DNA from 3 places in the Exiguobacterium sp. s191 genome. Region 1 is predicted to be linked to each of the others. Evidence: riboswitches for the same ligand, from Rfam matches in the RefSeq annotation. Region 1 holds a riboswitch; each other region holds the start of a gene.
The links. Region 1 has a riboswitch for S-adenosylmethionine ahead of KNQ09_RS11215 (methionine ABC transporter ATP-binding protein). Riboswitches for the same ligand answer to the same signal wherever they lie in the genome.
Positions count from the first base shown of each region.

Region 2: linked by a shared signal. The riboswitch ahead of KNQ09_RS10330 (methionine ABC transporter ATP-binding protein) and the one ahead of KNQ09_RS11215 (methionine ABC transporter ATP-binding protein) in region 1 are both predicted to bind S-adenosylmethionine.
Region 3: linked by a shared signal. The riboswitch ahead of KNQ09_RS13425 (Na+/H+ antiporter NhaC family protein) and the one ahead of KNQ09_RS11215 (methionine ABC transporter ATP-binding protein) in region 1 are both predicted to bind S-adenosylmethionine.

Region 1 is NZ_JACSNC010000001.1:2,145,806-2,153,769, reverse strand. It holds gene rho (transcription termination factor Rho) at 211-1,584, shown strand; gene KNQ09_RS11235 (type B 50S ribosomal protein L31) at 1,676-1,921, shown strand; gene KNQ09_RS11230 (DedA family protein) at 1,958-2,608, opposite strand; gene KNQ09_RS11225 (thymidine kinase) at 2,792-3,406, shown strand; gene KNQ09_RS11220 (alpha/beta hydrolase) at 3,479-4,237, opposite strand; SAM riboswitch class I at 4,305-4,406, opposite strand; SAM riboswitch class I at 4,656-4,759, shown strand; gene KNQ09_RS11215 (methionine ABC transporter ATP-binding protein) at 4,846-5,874, shown strand; gene KNQ09_RS11210 (methionine ABC transporter permease) at 5,864-6,514, shown strand; gene KNQ09_RS11205 (MetQ/NlpA family ABC transporter substrate-binding protein) at 6,534-7,352, shown strand; gene KNQ09_RS11200 (M20 family metallopeptidase) at 7,375-7,964, shown strand, end outside.
Region 2 is NZ_JACSNC010000001.1:1,957,021-1,964,984, reverse strand. It holds gene KNQ09_RS10360 (chitobiase/beta-hexosaminidase C-terminal domain-containing protein) at 1-485, shown strand, start outside; gene KNQ09_RS10355 (hypothetical protein) at 500-856, opposite strand; gene KNQ09_RS10350 (CAP domain-containing protein) at 1,205-2,083, shown strand; gene KNQ09_RS10345 (GNAT family N-acetyltransferase) at 2,171-2,668, shown strand; gene KNQ09_RS10340 (MetQ/NlpA family ABC transporter substrate-binding protein) at 2,728-3,543, opposite strand; gene KNQ09_RS10335 (methionine ABC transporter permease) at 3,571-4,236, opposite strand; gene KNQ09_RS10330 (methionine ABC transporter ATP-binding protein) at 4,226-5,239, opposite strand; SAM riboswitch class I at 5,323-5,428, opposite strand; gene KNQ09_RS10325 (aminotransferase class I/II-fold pyridoxal phosphate-dependent enzyme) at 5,491-6,678, opposite strand; gene KNQ09_RS10320 (glycoside hydrolase family 13 protein) at 6,827-7,964, shown strand, end outside.
Region 3 is NZ_JACSNC010000003.1:12,608-20,571, forward strand. It holds gene KNQ09_RS13400 (hypothetical protein) at 1-85, opposite strand, end outside; gene KNQ09_RS13405 (YwpF family protein) at 228-719, shown strand; gene KNQ09_RS13410 (histidine phosphatase family protein) at 716-1,306, opposite strand; gene KNQ09_RS13415 (alpha/beta hydrolase) at 1,324-2,313, opposite strand; gene KNQ09_RS13420 (metal ABC transporter solute-binding protein, Zn/Mn family) at 2,483-3,496, shown strand; SAM riboswitch class I at 3,566-3,670, shown strand; gene KNQ09_RS13425 (Na+/H+ antiporter NhaC family protein) at 3,752-5,062, shown strand; gene KNQ09_RS13430 (hypothetical protein) at 5,106-5,309, opposite strand; gene KNQ09_RS13435 (aldo/keto reductase) at 5,467-6,279, shown strand; gene KNQ09_RS13440 (hypothetical protein) at 6,619-7,080, opposite strand; gene KNQ09_RS13445 (alanine/glycine:cation symporter family protein) at 7,167-7,964, opposite strand, start outside.

The sequences.
Region 1 (7,964 bases):
GTTTTTTCAGTTAGAAGACAAAACAGATGCTTTTGTAACATAACTGAAATAATATCCTTGAATATTACAAAGTAAGAAACGCAGAGGATTGTTAACGACGAATTCAAAAAAATATGATACCTTTAGTTCACGAATAAAATTACATACCTCCTGATGTATGTATGGAAGTATGCTGAATGCAGTTGAATTTATAAAGAATAGGTGAAGAACATGCCAACAACTGATAAAAAAGATAAACCAGAACGTTCCTATACACTGGCTCAATTGAGCCAACTGACATTAAAAGAACTCTATGAAATCGCAAAGACGAAGAATGTCCCACAATACCGGGAAGCCCGTAAACGCGAGTTGATGTTCAAGATTTTAAAAGCACAGGCTGAATCGACTGGTCTTTATTTCCTCGAAGGGGTACTCGAAGTCATCCCTGGCAACCCACAAATGCAAAACGATGGTGGCTTTGGCTTCCTTCGTCCTATCAATTATTCCCAATCCTCTGAAGATATTTATATCGCAGCATCTCAAATCCGGCGCTTTAATCTACGTAATGGTGATGTCGTCACAGGTAAAGTCCGTCCACCGAAGGAAAACGAACGGTTCCAAGGATTACTTAGCGTGGAAGCCGTCAACGGTGAAGCACCGGATACTGCCCGTAACCGTTTATTCTTCCCGGCACTGACACCGATCTATCCGGATCGTCTAATGCGACTTGAGACAGAACCACGCCATCTATCTGTGCGTGTCATGGATATGATCGCACCGGTTGGGTTTGGTCAACGTGGTTTGATCGTCGCACCACCAAAAGCAGGGAAGACATCACTCCTCAAAGAAATCGCAAACTCGATTCAGGAGAATCATCCGGATGTCGAACTGATCATTCTCTTGATTGATGAGCGACCTGAGGAAGTAACAGATATTGAGCGCTCGGTTCCGGGAGCAGATGTTGTCAGCTCGACGTTTGACGAAACACCAGACAACCACGTCCGGATTTCTGAGCTTGTCCTCGAGCGGGCGATGCGACTCGTCGAACACAAGAAGGATGTCGTCATCTTGATGGATTCGATCACACGTCTAACACGGGCCTATAACTTAACGGTACCGCAAAGCGGTCGGACGCTCTCAGGGGGAATTGACCCGGCTGCGTTCCATAAGCCAAAACGGTTCTTTGGGGCAGCGCGAAACATCGAACACGGTGGTAGTTTAACGATTCTTGCGACAGCACTCGTTGAGACAGGATCACGCATGGATGACGTCATCTATGAGGAGTTCAAAGGGACGGGTAACATGGAGTTGCATCTCGATCGTAAGTTATCAGAACGTCGAATCTTCCCAGCGATCGACATTCGGAAGTCCGGTACACGGAAGGAAGAACTGTTGCTTCCGAAAGAGCAACTCGATGCGCTTTGGACGATTCGCCGGACGATGAATGAGTCGAACGAGTTCGTCGATACGTTCCTGCGTAAGATTCGCGATACGAAAAATAATGAAGAATTTTTCGTTGAACTCGAGAAAGAAAAGAAGAAGACGGTCCGACGCGCACCGGCTAAACCGCGTACCGTCAAGAAGGAAACGACGACGGAAAAATAACTATTGCGACGCGTAAAAAAATCGTTTAGTATAGGAAGGTAACTTACTCTGGCTCAGCAAATGAACCAGGGCGGAAGGAGAGAAATCAACCATGAAACAAGGAATTCACCCTAACTACAACAAAGTAGTATTTATGGATTCAACGACTGAGTACAAATTCTTAAGCGGTTCTACTCGTTCTTCGAACGAAACGATCACTTGGGAAGATGGTAACGAGTACCCACTCATCCGTGTGGATGTGTCTTCAGACTCGCACCCATTCTACACAGGTCGTCAAAAGTTCAACGCGGCAGATGGTCGTGTCGATCGCTTCAACAAAAAATACGGCCGCAAGTAATCACTTGTCGGTTCTTAAAAAAACAGCCTGCCTCCATTATGGAAGCAGGCTGTTTTTGTATAGACTGAATTGTGAACGATACGCGAGATACGTCTTCAAGACGAAGGAGAAGGCGATTCCACCGGCAATCCCGATTAAATACGGCATGACTTCCGGATGTGCCAAGATATAGTCCACGACTTTGTGGAACGAGAGATGACGACCGACAAAGTAGCCGGCGCCTAAGAACACGCTGATCCAAATCAACGCACCTGTATACGCATAACTCGCAAACACGCGAAACGGCATTTTCGAGACACCTGCAAAAAAGGCAGAGAGTTGGCGGAGACCAGGTATGTAGTAACCGATGATTAGGACCGATTTTCCGTAACGACGAAATCCGGCTTCAGCGGAAAGAATATGTTTTTCTGAGATACGCATTTTCGGTCCGACGCGGTGTAGTAGTGGCATACCGAGTTTTAATCCGAGTAAATAGCTGATCGTCATCCCGATACAACTGCCGGCGTAAGCGGCGAGAATCGTACCGACGAGTGGTAGATTGCCTTGATGCATCCAAAAACCGGACAGGACGAGCAGGGTCTCATCAGGAACCGGCAATCCCACGATACCACCTGCGAGAAGGACGGAGAGACCAAGGGCACCATATTGGTGCAGGATGTCATGTAAGAGATGATGAATCGGGGACACCTTCTTTCGTGAGAGTCTTCTTCTTCAGTGTACAGGAAATAGGGGACGGTTGGAATGAAAGGACAAAAATTCTAGGTAAAGAAAAAATGAATTTTGATTTCCGGAAGTCAACCCTTTTTCTCGATACCGTTTCGGGCTATACTCGTTAAAGTGACTATTTTTAGAGGACGGTGTCGGACGATGATGCATGTAATAAATCAGTACGGCTGGATCGAAGTAATTTGTGGCAGTATGTTTTCCGGGAAATCGGAAGAGTTGATTCGTCGTGTCAGACGGGCGCAGTACGGCAAACTGCCCGTTCAAGTATTCAAGCCGGCAATCGACGACCGGTACCATGAAGAGCATGTCGTCTCTCATATCGGCAACTCCGTCGTGGCGATTCCGATGGCGACGAGTCGTGATCTCTACGCAGCAGTAGCAGAGGAAACACAAATCGTTGGAATCGATGAAGTTCAATTCTTTGATGATGAGATCGTACAAGTCATCGAAGCACTTGCACAAGACGGAAAACGCGTCATTTGTGCAGGCCTTGATCAAGATTTCCGGGCAGAGCCATTTGGCAAGATGCCGGAATTACTGGCGCGCGCAGAATTCGTAACGAAGCTACAAGCCATCTGTCTTTCATGTGGTGATCCGGCTTCCCGGACACAACGGTTGATTGATGGAAAACCAGCGAACTACGATGATCCGATCATCCTAGTTGGCGCTTCAGAATCATATGAGCCACGGTGCCGCCATTGCCATGAGGTGCCTGGAAAACCGAAGCCGCTCCAATCGGTGCAGCACCAAGAAAATTAAAAAAGACGAACCGGTCGCGGTCGTCCTTTGATGTAACAGCTATTCGCTTCTAAGTGAATAGCTGTTTTTTTATTATCCCGTTTCCTGTGAGAACCGGCTTGAGCGTTCGATAAAACGGATCGTCTCACGAACGATCAAATCCTGATCATGATCGAGGGTCGCGACGTGGTACGAGTTCAGTAAACAGTAGCTTCGTTTATCATTCGTTCCGATGTGCTGATGCAGATAATCCGAGCTCGACGGCGGGACGACGTGATCGGTCGCCGAGTAGAGAATTAATGTCGGCAGAAGGATCGATCCGAGGCGTCCTTTCGTCTCATCCATCAGACGGACGAGTTCGAACGCACAACGACTTGGAACGAGGTCATAGATGATTTCGAAAGCAGACCGTTTGATGTCCGGTGCCCCTTCTGGTAAATACTCTGGACCGTCCTCGAACGAAAGTGCTTCATAGGATGGAACGGAGAGTGCGGCATTGATCGTAATAATGCCGGCGAACGGAATGCCGTCAGCGGCGAGTGACAGTGCAAGCGTCGCACCCATCGATTGACCGATGACGAAGACTTGATCGCATGTTTCTTGTAAACGTTCATAGCCGTCTTTCAGGCTTTGCTTCCAACATCGAGCAGTCGATTGTTCAAACTCGCGGACATTCGTTCCATGTCCACGTAAGCGCGGGGCATAGACGGTAAAACCTTCAGCAGCGAATGCCTCACCGACGTCGCGGACACTTTGCGGTGTGGCGTTAAAACCATGACAGATTAGAATGCCGATCGATCCCCCTTGAAAATAAAACGCTTCAGCACCAGTCAATACAGGATAGTTCATCATTACTATTTTTCCTCCATTCATGAAAAAAACTCGTCGACGTCACTGCTTGGACGCCCACGAGTTTTTCACCGTATCATCCAAAGCCGCGCTTTGCTGGTCGGAGCACCTTACAGATTGCAGGTTGCCGTGAAGTCATAGAGCCAGGTCTCTCGTTCACTCTTGATAAATATCATATTGGAATTGTCGGAATAATCATTGAAACGATGGTAGCACGACCAAAAATGACTTGTCAAATCTTTCTTGACGAATCATGATCCGTTGAGTAAGCTAACTCATAACTTGTTCATCCGTCGATATGCGCCAAATGGATTATTTTTGCAAAGTTGGTTGACTTTTAAAGTTTCGACCCGTAATGTAAAAATTAGTTTTACGACATAAGCAACAACGCAACAACACACATACGAATTTCATACCGCAATACTTATCCAGAGAGGTGGAGGGACTGGCCCTACGAAACCTCGGCAACAGACTCATTATGAGCACTGTGCCAATTCCATCAGACAGATGTCTGAGAGATGAGTAGAGTGGATTCTGCCACTGTGCGGATCCAGGTCTCTTCTTGTTTCTCAAGAAGGGACCTTTTTTGTTGAATGAAGGGGGAAAACGGAATGATCGCATTTCATCAAGTCAAGAAAACGTACGTCACGAAAGATCAGACGATTGCAGCACTCGACGGTGTCGACCTGACGATCGAAAAAGGCGAAATCTTTGGTGTCATCGGCTTTAGCGGTGCCGGAAAAAGTTCACTGCTCCGCTGTGTCAATCTGTTAGAACGACCGACGTCAGGAACGGTGACGGTCGATGGGGAAGATTTAACGCAACTGTCTCCGAAAAAATTGCGTCAAGCAAAACAACGGATCGGGATGATCTTTCAGCACTTCAATCTATTGAATGCGAATACGGTCTTTACGAACGTTGCAAAACCACTCGTTCTCGCAGGCGTCAAGAAAGACGAAATTCGCCGCCGGGTGACGGAGTTACTCGAATTCGTCGATCTCGCGGACAAGGCAGATCATTATCCGGATCAATTGTCCGGTGGGCAGAAACAGCGCGTTGGTATCGCCCGGGCACTCGCGACGCAACCTTCCGTCCTCTTATGTGACGAAGCGACGTCAGCACTCGATCCCCAAACGACCCATCATATTCTCCAGTTATTAAAACGGATCAATGCGGAGTACGGGATCACGATTCTCTTGATCACCCACGAGATGGGCGTCATTCGGGAGATTTGCGACCGCGTCGCCGTCATCGAAGCTGGAAAGTTGATTGAGTCAGGAACGGTCTTCGACGTCTTTTCGAATCCGAAGACCGAGACGGCACGAAACTTCGTTCGCTCCGTCATGCACGACGAGATTCCAGCATCGATTCGCCAGTTGATCGAGTCGCGGAATGCGAATCCGATCTATAAGATTCATTTCCTCGGACATCACACCGGGCAGCCGCTCTTATCACAAGTCGCAAAACGCTTTGACGTCGATGTCAACATCTTGCACGGTAGCATCACGGAGTTGCAGGATACGCCGTTCGGCACCTTACTCGTCGAGTTGATTGGTGAGCAGGCTGAAGTGAAACGAGCGTTACACTACATCGATCAGGCACAGGTGACGGTCGAGGAGGTACTTGCTCATGCTAGTTAATTACAGTGATATCTGGACAGCATTTTTGCAGACGATGACGATGGTATCCGTTTCGCTCTTATTCTCGACCTTGATCGGCTTACCACTCGGGATCCTGCTTGTCGTCACGCGAAAAGGAGCATTGCTTGAAAATGTCCCGCTGTTCACGTTCTTCAACAGTATCGTCAATATTTTCCGCTCGATTCCGTTCATCATCTTACTCGTCGCGATCATCCCGTTGACGCGCTTGATCGTTCAGACATCGATCGGAACAGAAGCCGCCATCGTCCCGCTCGTCTTTTACGCTGCACCGTACATGGCGCGTCTGATCGAGAGTTCTTTACTCGAAGTCGATAAAGGCGTTCTTGAAGCAGCAGAAGCGATGGGCGCGACACCGTTTCAAACGATTTTCCGCTTCCTTCTGCCGGAAGCACTCGGTTCACTCATCCTGAACTTAACGATCGCGACGGTCGGCTTGATCGGGGCGTCAGCGATGGCAGGTGCGATTGGAGGCGGTGGTCTCGGTGACTTAGCGATCACCTATGGTTATCAACGATTCGACACGAAAGTCATGATCATCACGGTCGGGATTCTCGTCATCTTAGTCCAAGGCTTACAGACGACAGGCAACATCGTCGCACGAAAAATTAGAAGACATTAATCAAGGGAGCGATTCAGCCATGAAAAAAGCAGTAGCAATTGGAGCAACACTCACGACGATTTTATTTGCCGGGTGCGCAGCATCAGGAGAAGACGAAAAGACGATCAAGCTCGGTGTCAGCGGTTCCGACACACAAGTTTGGGATTATGTCGCGAAAAAAGCAGAGAAGGAAGGCATCAAAATCGAGCTCGTCAAGTTCTCCGATTATGTCCAGCCGAACATGGCACTGGCTGAGGGTGAGATCGACGCCAATGCTTTCCAGACGATTTCCTACTTCAACGCTTTCAAGAAAGAACATAACTTGAAGCTATCGCCGATTGCGACGACTGTCATCGCACCGATGGGGATCTACTCAGATAAATACAAGGATGTCAAAGACATTCCAAATGGCGGAAAAATCGCCGTTCCGAACGAAGCGACGAACATGGGACGTGCCCTCTTGTTACTGCAAGAAGCAGGTCTGATCAAGCTACCGGACGACTTCGATGGCAACGGTTCGGTCGATAAGATCGTCGAGAATCCGAAAAAGCTGAAAATCGTTCCGATCGTCGCCGGGCAAACGCCACGCGTCTTACCGGACGTCGCGGCATCAATCATCAACAATGGCATTGCCGTTGACGCTGGCTTCAACCCGATCAAGGACTCGATCGTCCATGAGAACGAGACAGCAAAACCATACATCAACATCATCGCGACACGGACGGAAGACAAGAACAAAAAAGAACTGAAAAAAATCGCATCGCTGTATCAACAAAAAGATGTCGCGGGCTTCATCAAAAAAGAATATAAAGGCAGTACGATCCCGACGTTCGTTCCACTGAGCGATATCGGCGAATAATTTCAAAAGGAGAGTGGACAGTATGACGACACCAGTACGCACGACATGGGTAGAGACGATTGAACAGGACATCGAACAAAAACGGGAATCGTATCTTGAGACAAGTCATCGGATTCATGCAACGCCGGAAATCGGGAACGAGGAATTCTTTGCTTCGCGGCTCCATGCGGAGCGTCTAACAGCGGAAGGTTTTACAGTAGAACTCGGCGTCGCGGGGCACGATACCGCGTTCTTCGCGAAGAAATCGAGCGATCGACCAGGCGCAACGATTGCCTTTCTTGCTGAATACGATGCGTTGCCGGGTATTGGTCACGCGTGCGGTCATAATATCATCGGCACGACGAGCGTCGCAGCGGCGATCGCGCTCAGTAAAGTGCTCGATGAAGTCGGCGGGAGTGTCGTTGTCCTTGGAACACCAGCCGAGGAAGGTGGACCGAACGGTAGTGCGAAAGGCAGTTTCGTCAAACATCAGTTGCTGGAAGGGATCGATGCAGCCTTGATGGTCCATCCGTCGGGACAAACACGGATCACGGGTTCTTCCCTTGCGGTCGATCCGCTCGACTTTGCCTTTACGGGTCGTCCGGCACACGCAGCGGCGTCACCGGAGGAAGG
Region 2 (7,964 bases), 190 kb from region 1:
TAAAAGGCGATAACTTGTGGAACACAGTCGATGATTTGCCGGAATCAGAGCGGTACTCGTATATCTATAACGGAAACGCTCAAGTGCTCGACCATATCTTAATCTCGAATAACTTGAAGTCGTATACGTCGTCGGATATCGTCAACATCAACTCAGAGTATATGGAAGCAGACGGTAGCGCGAGTGATCACGACCCAGCGATCATCTCAATTCAAGGTGCAGAGACGGCCGTACCGGTCAAAGGAAAAGCAGAAGTCGGCATCTGGCGCGCTGTCCAAAAAGGAAAACATATCTTCATTGAACGAAAACTAGGACGCAACTGGGATAAAGCAAGTGAAACACATGCCGACCAACAAGGTGAATTGCTCGCACTTCGTGTTTCGCAAGGTCGTCCATACATTCAAGTGAAAACGATCAAAGGAAAAACGATTTGGCTCGAACTGTCGAATAAATATAAACTAACTGAAACAACAAAATATCAATAAATTAAAAAGCGGACTTAGCGGTCCGCTTTTTTGCGTGCTGGTATAAAAAGCGAAAGAAGTGAGAGTGTACTGATCGAGAGTGTCGAAATTAAAGCAATCGGTAGAGGGATGGCGCGGAACATATACGTGAAGTGGATCAAGATTAAAAAAAGGATGATAGCAAGACCAGGAATGAACTTCTTAGAGAGCAGCATACCCGATCCAGGAACAAGTAACTCGAAACCGAGCCGTTGATTGAGTCGGACATCTTCATGTGCATTAGCCAAGCTAAACGATACGGTCAACGCGACAAGAATCATCCAGCCGGAAAATAAGTATTGTTGAATCGGCAAAAAAGCAATGGATTCATAAATGAAATACAGTAAAACCATAGGTCAACTCCTTCATATCATTATGTTATTTGGAAAAGCATTGAAAGTTTGGCTTACGAATTCTAATGATACCGAGTCGAGAATCGGAGAGCAATCAAAAATCGTTTAGAATGAAATAAAAGAATGTTCACACATTTTAATAAAAGGGGAAAATCATTTAGTATGTGTATTAAATACTTTCAAGAATCGTTTAAACAAAAGCTTTTTTGAAATGGTAGCGCTCTCATGAAATATGTCGGATTTGTGGACGAAAGATGTGATTTAGACAAATGAGAGCCGATGACTGTTCGAAGGAATGATTTTCTTTTAAAATAAAGGTAATGAAATAGAAGGAGGCGAAACGAGGGCATGAAAAAATGGCTAATCATCGGAGTAGCAGCAGTAGCCTTTTTCGGCTACGAAAACATTCCAATGGAACAAGCAGAAGCCGATTACCCGAAAAGCGGCGGCAAGCTGATTGATCGATATAGCAGTGAGTATCCGGGATACGACTGGGAAGTCAGACGGACATCAACGGAGGAATTCGTCGCCTTGACGAAGGATGGAAAAGATTATGGGAAGTATCGTTTCAAGAACGGGGTGACGACGCAAGGCGCGGTCTTGAATAAGGATACGGAATCTTCCTTGAAGAAAAAAGGTTGGACCGCAGTGAAGTCCTATCGTAAAGGCAATACGAACTACATGTTGAATCTGGATCATGCCGCCGTCTATGAGAAGAAAGGCAATTACGTGACATATTTCTTCGATCAACATGACGGCAATAAAGTCAAAGCGACGCTTGCGATTCCAAAAGACGTCGAAGCGAAGAAAAAAGGCTTCTACGGTACGGCGTCGAATGCGTTACGAACGACAGATGAGAAACTGATGCTTCGGTTGATGAACTGGGAACGAGCCGACTATAAATTAAATCCATTAGCACCGTACACGGCACTGAAGCCGGTTACACGTGGTCACAGCGAAAACATGGCGAAGAATAATTTCTTCTCGCATACGGATCCACAAGGGCGTGACCCGTTCGATCGAATGAAACAAGGCGGTATCAAGTTCATGGGAGCCGGTGAGAATCTCTCGATGGGCTATCCGAATGTCTTTGCGGCGCATTGGGGCTTGATGAACTCGAAAGGACACCGCGATAACATCCTTCAAAAGAGCTTCAAGCAGGCGGATGTCGGTGTAGCATTCCGAGACAACGCACCGTACTTCACGATTAATTTCCGAACACCTTAAATAGAAGAATGGAGGACGATATCGCTCGATGTCGTCCTCTTTTTTACGAGTTAGTTCGTTCTATACTACAGGTAGGGGGTGGAGCAGTTGAAAATACGTCAATTGACGGCAGAAGATGCAACTCGTTACAAAGCATTGCGGTTAGAAGCCTTACGAAACCATCCGGAGGCATTCGGCTCTGATTATGAAGCAGAAAAAGATCGACCCATCGAACGGTACGCAACTCGTCTTGAAAGCGAACAGTCGATGACGTTCGGTGCGTTTCATGAAAATGAACTCGTCGGTGTCGTCACTATCGTCTGCTCCGAGCCAGTCAAGATGCGACATCGAGCGAATCTATTTGCGATGTACGTTACGCCACGCGCCCGAAAGCAACAGGTCGGACGACAACTCGTAGAAGAGGCATTACGTAGATTAAAGCAGCATCCTGTGATCGAGCAAGTCCATCTCTCGGTCGTCCGGACGAATGAAGCTGCTAAAGCGTTGTATCGATCACTTGGTTTTGAATCATACGCGATTGAACCGCGGGCGCTGAAAATCGATGATACCTATCATGATGAAGAACTGATGTGGTATCGGTTCTAACACAAAATGACCGGAATTCAAAGAGAGGTGATCTCGTTGAATTCCGGTCGTTTTTTACATCAGTTTGCCCATTCAGGTTTACTGAAGCCTTTGAATGATTTTTCGATGACTGTATTGAAAGCGTCCGATTCGACGGCTGCTTTTAAGTCTTTTGCGACTTGCTTGTCCGCATCTTTCGTTTGGACAGCGACGAGGTTACGGTATTGTTCGTCCATCGTCTCAAGCGCTAACGCATCAAGTAAGTCGAATTTCGCAGCAAGTGCGAAGTTTCCTGGAACGGCTGAAATGTCGACACTTTCGACGGCGCGTGGCAATTGAGCCGCCTCGAGTGGTTTAATGACGAGTTTCTTCGGATTCTTGACGATATCTTTCTCTGAAACGGTTAGTGGATCAGCGTCCGGCTTCAGTTCAATCCAGCCTTGTTCCGCAAGCAAGTTCAGTGCCCGTGCTTGGTTCGTCGGATCATTCGGTGTCGCGACTTCAGCACCTGTCTTGACGTCGTCGAGTGTCTTCGCTGTCTTGCTGTATAGTCCCATCGGTGCTGTCGGAACCGTGATGAGTCCTTTTAAACCGAGGTTCTTTTCTTTAGAGAACGTCTTGAGATAGATCGAGTGTTGGAACAAGTTGGCGTCGATGTTCCCGCTACCGAGGGCGATGTTCGGTTGGATGTAATCGCTGAACTCGACGATTTCGACTTTATAGCCTTTCTTTTCGAGTTGCGGCTGGATCGCTTGTTTGACCATGTCGCTATACGGACCGCTCGTCGCACCAATCTTGATCGTCTTGTCTTTTTCGTCAGCACTGCTGTCTCCACATCCCGCGAGGACTCCTGCACCGAGTAAGGCTGTTGCTAAAAAGGCATATCGTTTTTTCATGATTCCACTCTCCCTTTGTATGTATGATTAGCGTTTATCTGTTTTTCGCGCCAGTTGATTGCCAAGTGCTTGAATACTTTGAACGATGACGATGAGCACGACGATCGTCACGATCATGATGAGATTATCGTAGCGATAATAACCGAAACGGATCGCGAGGTCACCAACACCTCCACCGCCGACGATACCAGCCATCGCTGAGAAGCCGATCAAGCTGATCGTCGTTAATGTGATGCCCTGAATGATGCCAGGGAGTGCTTCCGGTAAGAGGACACTGACGATGATCCGTAATGGTTTCGCCCCACATGCTTCCGCTGCTTCGATTAGACCAGGCGGAATTTCGCGCAGTGACGTCTCAACGAGTCGCGCGAGAAACGGAATCGCTGCGACACTGAGACTGACGGATGCTGCCGTCGGACCAATCGTATTGTCGAGTAAGAACTTCGTTAACGGAATGAGGGCAACCAGCAAGATGATGAACGGTAGCGACCGGACGATGTTGACGACGAAGTCAAGGACACGGCGGACGGCAAGGTTTTGAAAAAATAATCCCCGGTCGGTGACGAACAAGAGAATCCCGAGCGGAATCCCGACGACCAATGCAAAGGCAAGTGAAATTCCTACCATCCACGCCGTCTCGCCGAGTGCCTTCAAGAGCTCAGGTAACATCGTTTGAATACGATCAAGCCACATCCTGAATCACCTCGAGTGCATGAAGTTCCGTCGCGAGCCAGTCGAGGGCAGGAGCGATTTGGTCGGATGATCCCGTCAAGCTGACAATCAGGACACCGAAGGCGACGTCTTGAATGTAGTCGACCTTGCCGTGCAAGATGCTGACTGAGATATCGTAACGGCGGATTGCTTCTGATAACGTACTCTCACCGGTCTTCTCGCCCGTGAACTGCAAGCGGATGATCTTGCCTGGAGTTGCCTGTAAGATGCGTTCCGGCAATTCGATTTGTAGTGCCGTATCGACGTAATGTTGCGTCACTGGATGCTTGGCTTGACTGAACAGGTCATAGGTTGAGGCGACTTCAACGACTTCACCTTGCGACATGACCGCGACGCGATGGCAAATCTGTTTGACGACATCAATCTCATGCGTGATGAGGACGATCGTCAATCCGAGTCGTTCATTCAAATCCTTCAGCAGTTCAAGGATCTGTAGTGTCGTAACGGGGTCAAGAGCTGATGTCGCTTCGTCACATAACAAGACGGTCGGATCGTTCGCGAGTGCCCGGGCAATCCCGACGCGCTGTTTTTGCCCACCGCTTAATTGACTCGGGAAGTTCGTCTCAAATCCTTCAAGTCCGACGAGCGAGACGAGTTCGCGAATTCGCTCCGGGAAATCTGCTCGTTTGACGCCAGCAGCCTTGAGCGCAAAAGCGATGTTATCCGCGACGTTGCGCGACTGGATCAATTGGAAATGCTGAAAGATCATTCCTGTCCGCAAGCGAAGTTGACGCAAATCTGCTTTTGACATCCCGCCGAGCGAGACACCGTCGACCTTGACGGTTCCTTGTGTCGGATGCTCAAGCCCGTTGATCAGGCGAAGCAATGTACTTTTACCGGCACCGGACTCACCGATGATTCCGAAGATTTCTCCTTTTTGGATCGTCAAATCGACATCCCGTAATGCAAAAATCGGGGTCCGGTCTCGAACGAACCGTTTTGTAATGTGTTTGAATTCAATCATCCGCTCATCTCCTCATACAAAAAAGTCGCTTTTTCCTAGTAGCAGAGCAACCAGAAAAAAGCGACGAAAGTGTAAGATTTCGTAACTTATCTCTCAGAATGAAGATCATTCTGTAGGATGTGGCACCGTTCCTTACAGGTGGTTGCCGGACGTCGTTGGGCCTAATCCCTCGGTCGCTCTCGATAAGTAGTTATGCTGTTGGGATTTACTTTAACGGAAATGATTCCCATCTGTCAAATGTTTTTTCAGAATTATTCCGCAACAGGTGTCCGGAACAGGTTGAGCGTTCCAATTCGATCGACGGCTTCTTCTAGACGTTCGACGTCAGCAATCAAGCTGATCCGGACGTAGCCTTCACCGTATTCGCCGAAGAAGGATCCAGGGGTCACGGCGACGTGTGCTTCGTCAAGCAGGTGATCGGTGAAGCTTTGGGACGTGTAACCTTCCGGAACAGGAAGCCAGACGAAGAAGGAACCGCCCGGTCGTGGTCCACTCCAACCAATCGCATCGAGTTTTGCGAACAACGCATCGCGTCGTGTTTCGTACAGACTGCTTAACTCGCGGACACATGTCTGGTCACTCGACAGGGCGACGGTCGCAGCATGCTGAATCGGTGTGAAGGCACTGACGTAGAGATGTTCTTGGTATGTTTCGATGCTTGAGATGACGGACGGATTTCCGATCGCGAAGGCAATCCGGAAGCCGGACATGTTGAAGCGTTTTGAGAGTGAGAATAGCTCGATCCCAACGTCTTTTGCCCCTTCCGTCTGCAGGAAGCTTCGCGTCGGACCATCGAAACTGATGCCGCCGTATGCTAAGTCATGGACGACACAGATATCATGGGCATCGGCGAAAGCGACTGTCTGTTCGAAGGCTTCTGCCGTCGCGGTCGCACCCGTCGGATTACTCGGGTAGTTGAGGAACAACATCCGGGCACGCTCGACGTCCGTCGTATCAAGTAAGTCGTAATCCGGTAAGAAGTTATTTTTCTCAAGCAACGGAAGCGTGATCGGGAATGCACCAGCAAGTGCTGCGCCAGACAGGTAATCCGGGTATCCTGGATCCGGAACGATGACACCTTCTCCAGGGTTGACGATTGTCTGCGGTAAGGCGACGATACCGGCTTTACTACCGAGGAGAATCGCGACTTCCGTTGCCGGATCGATTGTGACACCGAATTCAGTCGCATAAAAGCGTGCGACGGCTTGCTTTAGAAAATCATGTCCACGAAACGGTGGATATTGAAGGTTCGTTGGCTCGTCGATGGCTTGTTTTAAGGCATCGAGAATATGTACAGGCGTCGTCTGGTCAGGCGTTCCTTGACCAAGTGTGATGACATCGTGTCCGGCAGCTTTTACAGCACCGATTCGGTTCGCGAGTTCAGCGAAGACAGGAGCAGGAAGCCGATCAATGGCGATGGATGGAGCGAAATGTTTCATGGATGAATGCCTCCTTCGTGGTATTGTCGTCAAGGATAACGAATATTCAGTCAAAAGAAAAGAACTTTTTCGAAATTCAAAAAAATTGTCGGATAAACAGGTACAGATAAGTGGAGCGGGAATAAAGAGTAGGGAGAGGAGTGGGAAGATGAAGCGAGCTAACTGGAAAGAGGCAGTCGTCTATCAAGTCTACTGGCGTAGCTTTAAGGATTCGAACGGGGATGGGATTGGTGATTTGCGAGGTGTCATCGAAAAGCTTGATTACATCACTTCACTTGGTGTCGATGTCGTGTGGTTGAATCCGTGTTATCGTTCCCCGGACGTCGATAACGGCTATGATATTGCCGATTATTACGAGATCATGGAAAAAGCGGGAACGATGGGAGATCTCCAGGAGTTGATCACGGCCGCTCATGCCCGTGGATTAAAGGTCATTCTCGATTTAGTCGTGAACCATACGAGTGACCAGCATGACTGGTTCCGTCAGTCGCGAGAGCGGATTAACGATAAGGATGACTGGTATATCTGGCAGGATGGCACGAAAGAGACGCCTCCGAACAATTGGCGCTCGTACTTTGCGCCAAGCCCGTGGACGTGGAGTGAAGAACGCGGGCAGTATTATTTTCATTCCTTCGCCAAAGAACAGCCCGACTTAAACTGGGAGCACCCAGCTGTGAGGCAAGCGATCTACGATATGATGAACTGGTGGATCGCTCAAGGAATCGACGGTTTCCGGATGGATGTCATCAACTTGATCAAAAAACCGTCGCTTGAGGATGTTGCCAATCCGTTTGATCTCTCGTACCTTGGAAATCAGCCCGGCGTGCATGACTTTTTGCAGGAGATGCATGCGAATGTTCTCGCTGGTAAAGACTTGTTTACAGTCGGTGAGATTCCGTTCGTTGGTCCAGAAGATGGGCTGTTATATGTCAGTGAGGACCGAGAAGAACTCCGGACGCTATTTCACTTCGAAATCGCGGATGACATGGAGGCGATGGATCTCTTACGATTCAAGGAGATTCAAAAACGCTGGTACGACGTCTTATACCCATTAGGTGTCAATTCACAGTTCCTCAACAACCATGATCATACACGACAAGTGACCCGCTTCGGCAGTGAACGGTATCGCGTCGAGAGCGCAAAACTACTCGGTTTGATGTTGCATACGTTACCCGGAATTCCATATGTGTATCAAGGAGAAGAAATCGGAATGACGGGGATTCGTTTCTCGGATCCGTCGCTTTATCAAGACGTCGCCTTTCGAAATCGATACGCGGAGCGCGTCG
Region 3 (7,964 bases), on a different contig from region 1:
GTTCAGCATGCCAATACATGATGATATGGTGGGCAAGTAGAACGATACCCAGGATTCCTAATATTCCAATGAGTACTTGCGGCATAATGAACGATCCTCCTGTTTAGTAGTATCTAGTCTTATTTAAACATAGTTCATACGAATTTCGTCAGGAAAAGTTTCCCGTCTTACATTCCTCACGGTATACTGTAGGAAAATCGTAAGCGATCAAGGGAGGGCATTTTTTCATGAAAACCTTTAAGTTATGCACATTACGCATTTTAATGGATGAGTCAGGACGTGATACGACGATTCCCGTCGCCATTCAGGACGGATTGACGGTCAGTACCGAACAGACGGCACAGTGGGTTGCAGAAATCGTCGTTCCTCCAACGGATCAGCCGATCGTCGATGAATTGTTCACAAAACATTTACGTGCTTTGATTGAAATCACGATCTCACGACCTGATAATGACCCTGCCGCGATGATCGTCACGCCTCTCGAACGGACTGTCTTAAGCGAAAACGTCTCGTATGTCTTCACGGGTAAGATGGTCATGATGAAAAATGATTTATCTGAATCGATTTTACGCGAAGTCGTCGAAGATGGATTCGCTGGCGAAGAACTCGTTCAAGAGTATAAGGATCGTCGTTCGAAACGTGGCGCCCATATCACAAGCATCGCTAAAGAAACATTCAAGCAATATTTGACAGAGCATCCGAACGCACCCGTTTCTTAAGGTTTTTCGACCTCATCCGTGATGTGATCCGCTACGTTGATTCGGTCAATCGTATAGTGATCCGTATGCTGGATATAATTCGCACACGCGTTTTTCAAAGGTGTCCGGTAACTGAACGTCGCATCAATCGATGATAAGGCTGCCTTGATCGTATGCGAGTGACAGACGATTAGAATTCGTTTCCCTTCATACATGCGTGTCGCTTCCTGTATCGCATCGAACACGCGATCCTGGATGGCTTGTTCCGTTTCAAGACCCGGCACAAGTGTCGTATCGTTCGCTTGAACAGCCTCGTAAATCGCTGCGACCGGTTCACCGGAAGCGGCTCCGAATTCGCGTTCGACAAGTCGCTCGTCTGTCGCTGTGATCGTTAAACCAACAGCACGACCGATGATTTCCGCTGTCTCAACGGCACGCGACAAGGGACTTGCTAACAAGACATCCCACTCTTCATTCGATAGATAAGCGGCGCTGAGTTCCGCTTGTCTTCTTCCTGTTGCATTTAACGGAATATCTTCTCTTCCTTGAATCCGTTCGTTTAAGTTCCAATCCGTCTGACCATGCCGCACTAAACAAATTTCAGTCATGTCTCTGTCTCCCTCATTTAAGAAATATGACTGATTGTATCATGTTTTCCATTCGGAAGTTGTCGCGGTGCCAACAGTAGCACCTGACAGGTGAAACGTTCAATTCGTTCAAGCAATCGCTCAATCTTTAACGGATTTTCCGTCTGAGCGAAACTGGCAAGTGAGTGGGTGCCATTTGGGAAGGAAAACAAACGAACATCGGCTCCGACATCCGCTCCCTTCTCAACGAAATGCAAGGCTTGAGAAAACGGAACAATCGGATCTTTTTTCCCATGCAAGAGCATGATGGGCGGGGCATCCGACGATAAATGTGTGACAGGTGAGACGTGCGTCATCAGCTTGCGCCATTCTTCTCGTCCCCCCTTGTAGAACTTAATGTGGGCAATCCAAGTCTGAATGAAATTAAACAACAAAAAGTTCGTCGGTGGATATAAAGCGATCACACCACTGATCAATGGCATGTGGCGCTCATCACGCTCACCAACGAAAGCAGATGGGGCAAGTGCCGTCGTCAGCATGAGTGCGGCTCCGGCTGAGTCTCCCCATACCATCATCCGTCCTCTTAGAATGCGAAGACCCTCTGCTTCCTTATTCAAAAAACATAACGCATCCCGTACATCTTCGAGGTTATCCGGAAAATAACTGCCCTCTTCGAACAAACGATACTCAATACTACAGACGGCAACTCCGAGTTCAAGCAGACGGTCGACGATTGGACTAAAGCAGAACATGTCATCGCGCTCTCCACGAACGAATGCACCACCGTGTGCATAGATGGCAACTGGAAACGGTCCTTCTCCCGGTGGATAATAGAGATCGAGCTGTAAGATGCGGTTTCCCACCTGTTTGTAGGTGAGCGTCCGCGGTGCAAGTTGTTTTTCAGTGAGTGGCAAGGCGGGTTCGGTCCATCGAAGCAATGCACCATAATTGTTCCAGATACTCGCTCCCGCTGCTGCCGTCGTCAATAACGCAGCTCCCCCCATTAGCCATGCAGTTTCACGTTTCACTTGATCACCTCCAAAAGACGTGCCAGTTTCTTCACTTTATTATCCTTCTACCCCGTTTTAAAAGAAGTCGAACGTCTCGGTATTCGTACTTGACGCTTCACCAGCGTTCCGCTATAGTGAGAAAGTCCAAATCGGAATAGTTACGTTTTAATAATGGAGGTATCATATAATGAAAAAAATCATTCCCGCTTTAACAGTCGCTTTCGCAAGTGCAAGTGTTCTCGCTGCTTGCGGTTCGAATACCGATTCATCGACTTCAGATAAAACCCAGACAGAAGTCTATGCATCAACGTTCGCGACGGCTGCTATTGCCCGCGAAATCGGAGGGGATCAAGTCAACGTCAAGATGATCGTCCCACCTGGAGCAGACCCCCACTCTTACGAGCCGACGTCAAAACAACTCACCGAGATTGCTAAGGGCGACTTGTTCCTCTTAACCGGTACGACGCTCGAGCCGTATTCGAAAAAAATCCAGGAGAGTCTAAAAGGCACGGATGTCCGCTTCGTCGAGACGAGTAAGGACGTCAACTTACTAGAATCGGATGCTACACTTCATGCACATGAAGAAGAGGAGCATAGTGAAGACGAACATGCCCACGAAGAAGAAGGGCACGATGATCATGCAACGGATGAACATGCGCATGAAGAAGAGGGTCATGACCATGGAAAATACGATCCACACGTCTGGCTCGATCCTGTCAACGCAAAAGCAATGGCACGCTCGATTACAACTGCTTTATCAAAAGAAGTACCAAAAGACAAAGCAACATTCGAGAAAAACTTAAAAGCGTTCGATCAGCAAGCTGATGAATTGGACGAACAATTTAAACAAGCCGTCGCTGATGGATCGAAAAAAGAACTTCTCGTTACGCATGCCGCTTATGGTTACCTCGCAGAACGATATGGTTTCACACAACTACCGATCGCGGGAATTTCTCCTTCCGATGAACCGTCACAAAAGCAACTGGCCGCTTTAGTAAAAGAAGCACGGATGCATGATTTGAAATACGTCGCGTTCGAAGAGACGGTCTCACCAAAGGTCGCACGTGTCATCCAAAAAGAAATCGGAGCTGAATCCGTGACGATTCATAATCTAGAGTCGGTCACGAAATCGCAACAAAATAGCTCGTATTTCAAGTTGATGGAAGAAAACGTCCAGACGTTAAAACAAGCACTTCAGTAAAGTACAGTTGACACGCGTTACTCAATGCGGTACGGTAAGAAACGTGTTTTACAACAATTGAATGACTTCTTTTTATCGCGAGAAACGGAGGGACTGGCCCAATGATGTTTCGGCAGCGGACGATTTGATTCGTACTGTGCCAAATCCAGCAAGCGAAAGCTTGAGAGATAAGAAGAGCGTCTTTATTTCATAAAGACCTCCTTCTTTCTTGCGAAGGGGTCTTTTTTTGTATCTTTGAGAAACGAGGTGTCAACAATGAATGAAACAATCACGCCTAACAAATGGGCACTGCTTCCTCTCGTCGTATTCCTGGTCCTCTTCATCGGAGCCGGGATCTTCTATGACGACTTTTACAAATTTCCGATCCTTATCGCCGCATTGATCGCTTTGATTTTTGCTGCAATCACGACGAAAGGATCCATCAATCAAACGGTCGAACGAATTGCAACGGGTGCCGGAAATCCCGATATCATGATCATGGTCTTCATCTTCTTACTAGCCGGTACGTTTTCTGGAACGGCAGAAGCAATCGGTGCCATCGATGCGACCGTTAATGCCGCTTTGACGTTTCTACCTCCATCGCTCCTCATGAGTGGTCTGTTCATCATCGCTGCCTTCATCTCGATGGCGATGGGGACATCTACCGGAACGATTGCTGCACTCGCACCGATCGCCTTCGGTATTCATGAAGCGACAGGCATCAACGTTGCGATCGCAGCGGCTGCTGTCGTTGGTGGATCGATGTTCGGCGATAACTTGTCGTTCATCTCGGATACGACGATTGCTGCCGTCCGAACCCAAAAAACGAACATGCGCGATAAATTCCGGACGAACTTCATGATCGTCCTACCGGCTGCTATTTTGACGGTCATCCTGCTCGCATTCGTTTCCGGTTCTGGTGACGTCGTCGAAGCAAAAGCCTTTGAATTCTACAAGTTGATTCCATATCTCGCTGTCATCGTTCTTGCTATCTTCGGCGTCAATGTCATCCTTGTCTTAATTGGTGGTACGCTACTCACCGGCATCATCGGTATGATTGATGGTAGCTTCGGCTTAAGTGGATTCGTCCTCTCGATGTCCGAAGGCATGTTGGGCATGGCGGAGATCTCCATCTTGACGCTCCTCATGGGTGGTCTCGTCAGCTTGATTACGTTCAACGGTGGAATCGCCTTCTTAAAAGAGACGCTGACACGCAAGATTTCACAGCGTCGTGGTGCCGAATTCAGTATGGCGGCACTCGTCAGTGCAACGAATCTCGCGACAGCAAACAATACGATTTCGATTCTCGTCGCTGGACCACTGGCAGCTGAAATCGCCGATACGTATGAAGTCGATCGAAAAAAATCGGCGAGTATCCTTGATATCTTCTCTTGTGGTATTCAAGGCATCATTCCGTACGGGGCACAACTTTTGATCGCAGCAGAATTGACGAAAACGGCTTCACCGGAACTGATTCCGTATCTGTTCTATCCGTTCCTCCTCTTCGTCTGTGGATCAATTGCCATCTTCTTCGGCTTACCACGCATGAAGAAGACAGCGACGAAGCAAGAAAAAATTTCTTCGTAACCATAAAACAGGTCCAATCGCGTCGACGATTGGACCTGTTTTATTATTTATTCTGCTTCGCTTGTCGTTCTAAGATTAAGTAAGCGATTGCCGGAAGCGGGAACTGAACGAGTCCAGCGCCTCCCCACACCCATGGATTACGTCCTGACTTTCGCGCACTAAGAAACAGACCCACTGCCTGCGTTACTAACAAGGCGCCAATGCTAAGCCAAGTACATTTGGATAGCTTTTTATTCTTTTGAGCCATCTTTTCTCCCCCTCTTTTAACACACGATTAAATCTCACGATTCTTTTCTATTTTACCTTATTTCATTCCTCCATGAGCATGGAAACGGACGTCTTCGTTCGTTCATGCTAAACTAAACGAGCAAATCTAAACTACGTTTTATGAGGAGGAGTAACACATGCAATACGCAAAACTTTCAAACGGTATTACGATTCCCCAAATCGGATTCGGTGTCTGGCAAGTAGATGAAGAGACAGAAGCACCTGCTGCTGTCGCTGAAGCATTACGTGTCGGCTATCGTCATATCGATACGGCTGCTGTCTACAAAAACGAGCGCGGTGTCGCAAAAGGAATCAAGGAAAGCGGCGTGAAACGTGAGGATCTCTTCTTAACGTCAAAAGTCTGGAACGATGATATTCGTGCCGGTCGGACGAAGGAAGCATTCGCAGAATCGCTCGAACGTCTCGAAACAGATTATCTTGACCTCTATCTTATCCACTGGCCGGTCGAAGGCTATATCGAAGCGTGGAAAGCAATGGTTGAACTGTATGAAGCAGGCAAGATCAAAGCGATCGGTGTCTCGAACTTCAAAGAACATCACCTCGATACATTGGCAGAAGAGGGCTTGATGGCACCAATGATCAACCAAGTCGAGTTGCATCCACAATTACCGCAACACGAACTGCACGAATACTTGCAAGATCACAACATTCAAGTCGAAGCATGGAGCCCACTCATGCAAGGGAAATTCCTCGAAATCAACGATTTCAAGGAAATCGCAGAGAAACACGGCAAGACACCTTCACAAGTCGTCTTACGTTGGCATCTCGACAACGGCATCGTCGCTCTTCCAAAATCCGTTACACCAGCACGCATTGCGGAAAACTTCGACGTCTTTGATTTCCAACTCGATGCTGATGATCTTGAGAAAATTGATCGTATCGCAACGGATGTCCGCCTTGGACCGGATCCGGACGAAATCGATTTTTAATCTGGCGATTCACATAAAAGATGAGGCTGACTCAAAAGTCCGTTTCCACAAAGAGAAGGGTGGCAGAACGATGATCTGCCACCCTATCTCGTAACAAAAAGAATGACGCGTTTCACGCAACTCCTACAGGAAAAAGCGCATCTTTGCGCTGTAAGACAAACAAGACCCGTTTTCCTGCTTGAATAAAGCAGGAAAATTGGCTTGTGTCTCGTCTGAGGAAAGGGCGTGAAAAGACGCGGCATTCTTTTTTGAGTCAGCCTCTTGATTCATCTGAACGACGAGAGACCCGTTTCCAGTCTACGACTCGGAAGCGGGTCTCTTTTTTATGCTTTAAGCTGTTCAGACATAATAAATTAAAATCGTATCTTCCGCTTCTTCTGCCTTTTGAAAATAGGCACGTAAATCGGCGAACTGTTCCCAGATATCCTCGAATTCGCCCGGTGTTCCGGCTTCATCATGAATCGAAGCGAGTGCCCGTTGATCAAAATTCCGCATCACCTCAGCCGAGATGATGAGGAGTGGCAAGGGCAGAATACCGACAATCGCCGCTTTCTCCTCATTGACGATCAACTCTTCGCCAACGATCGCTCGTCCCAGGTTGTAATGTGTGTCTTGATCAATATAGATATCGATTTGATTCATCAAATGATAGATGGCGTTCGTCTGTTCGAGGGCGAACAATTGTTCATGATCGGGTTGTGTCTCATGAATGAATAAAATCCAATCCATGATGATGTGGGGATCGTTTCCGAACGACTCCCAGACCGCATCCGTGACGCGGACGAAATGTACGTTTTCCATTCTCCCCCTCCCTTCTGTACTCTGTATTCCCTTTTTAAATTCGTTCTATACAAAAAAAGAGCCAGATTTCTCTGACTCCCTTTTCCTTAAATTGCTTTTTCGTCTTTTTCTGATTCTTGCCATGCTTCAAGCGCATCTTTCCCCGGCAAGTTCGGAATCGAGTCCGCATAGAATCGTGGCTCTTTTCCAGCTTTTCGTTGCCCGACATAATCTTCGAGCGCTAGTTTCGCGATTTTTGAGAGACGGAAGATCGCATACAAGTTAACGATCGCCATCAGTCCCATGAAGATATCTGCCAACGCCCACACGAGGTTCGCCGATTCAACGAGTGAACCGAAGACGATCATGACGAGAACGAGTACACGATACGCCATCAAGACTTGTTTATTTTCACGGATGAAGTTGATATTCGATTCACCGTAGTAGTAGTTTCCGACGACAGAACTAAAAGCAAAGAGGAAAATCGCGACGACCATGAATCCTGTCGCGAGTGATCCCACTTGTGATGCGAGCGCACCTTGCGCTAAGTCGATCCCAGCTACCGGTTGACCACTAGCATCCTTTGTTGCCACTCCACTGACGAGAACGATCATCGCTGTCGCCGAACAGACCATCAACGTATCAACGAAGACCGCAAACGATTGAATCAACCCTTGTTTGACTGGGTGAGAGACTTCCGCTGTTGCCGCCGCGTTCGGCGCTGAACCCATACCGGCTTCGTTCGAGAACAAACCACGACGAATTCCGTTCAAAAGTGCTGCACCTACTGCACCACCTGCGAGTGTCTTGAATTCGAATAGACCTTCTTGGAAGATCAATTTAAAAATACTTGGCAGTACTTCAAGATTCGTCGCCATGATGTAGAGTGCGATCAGAATATAACC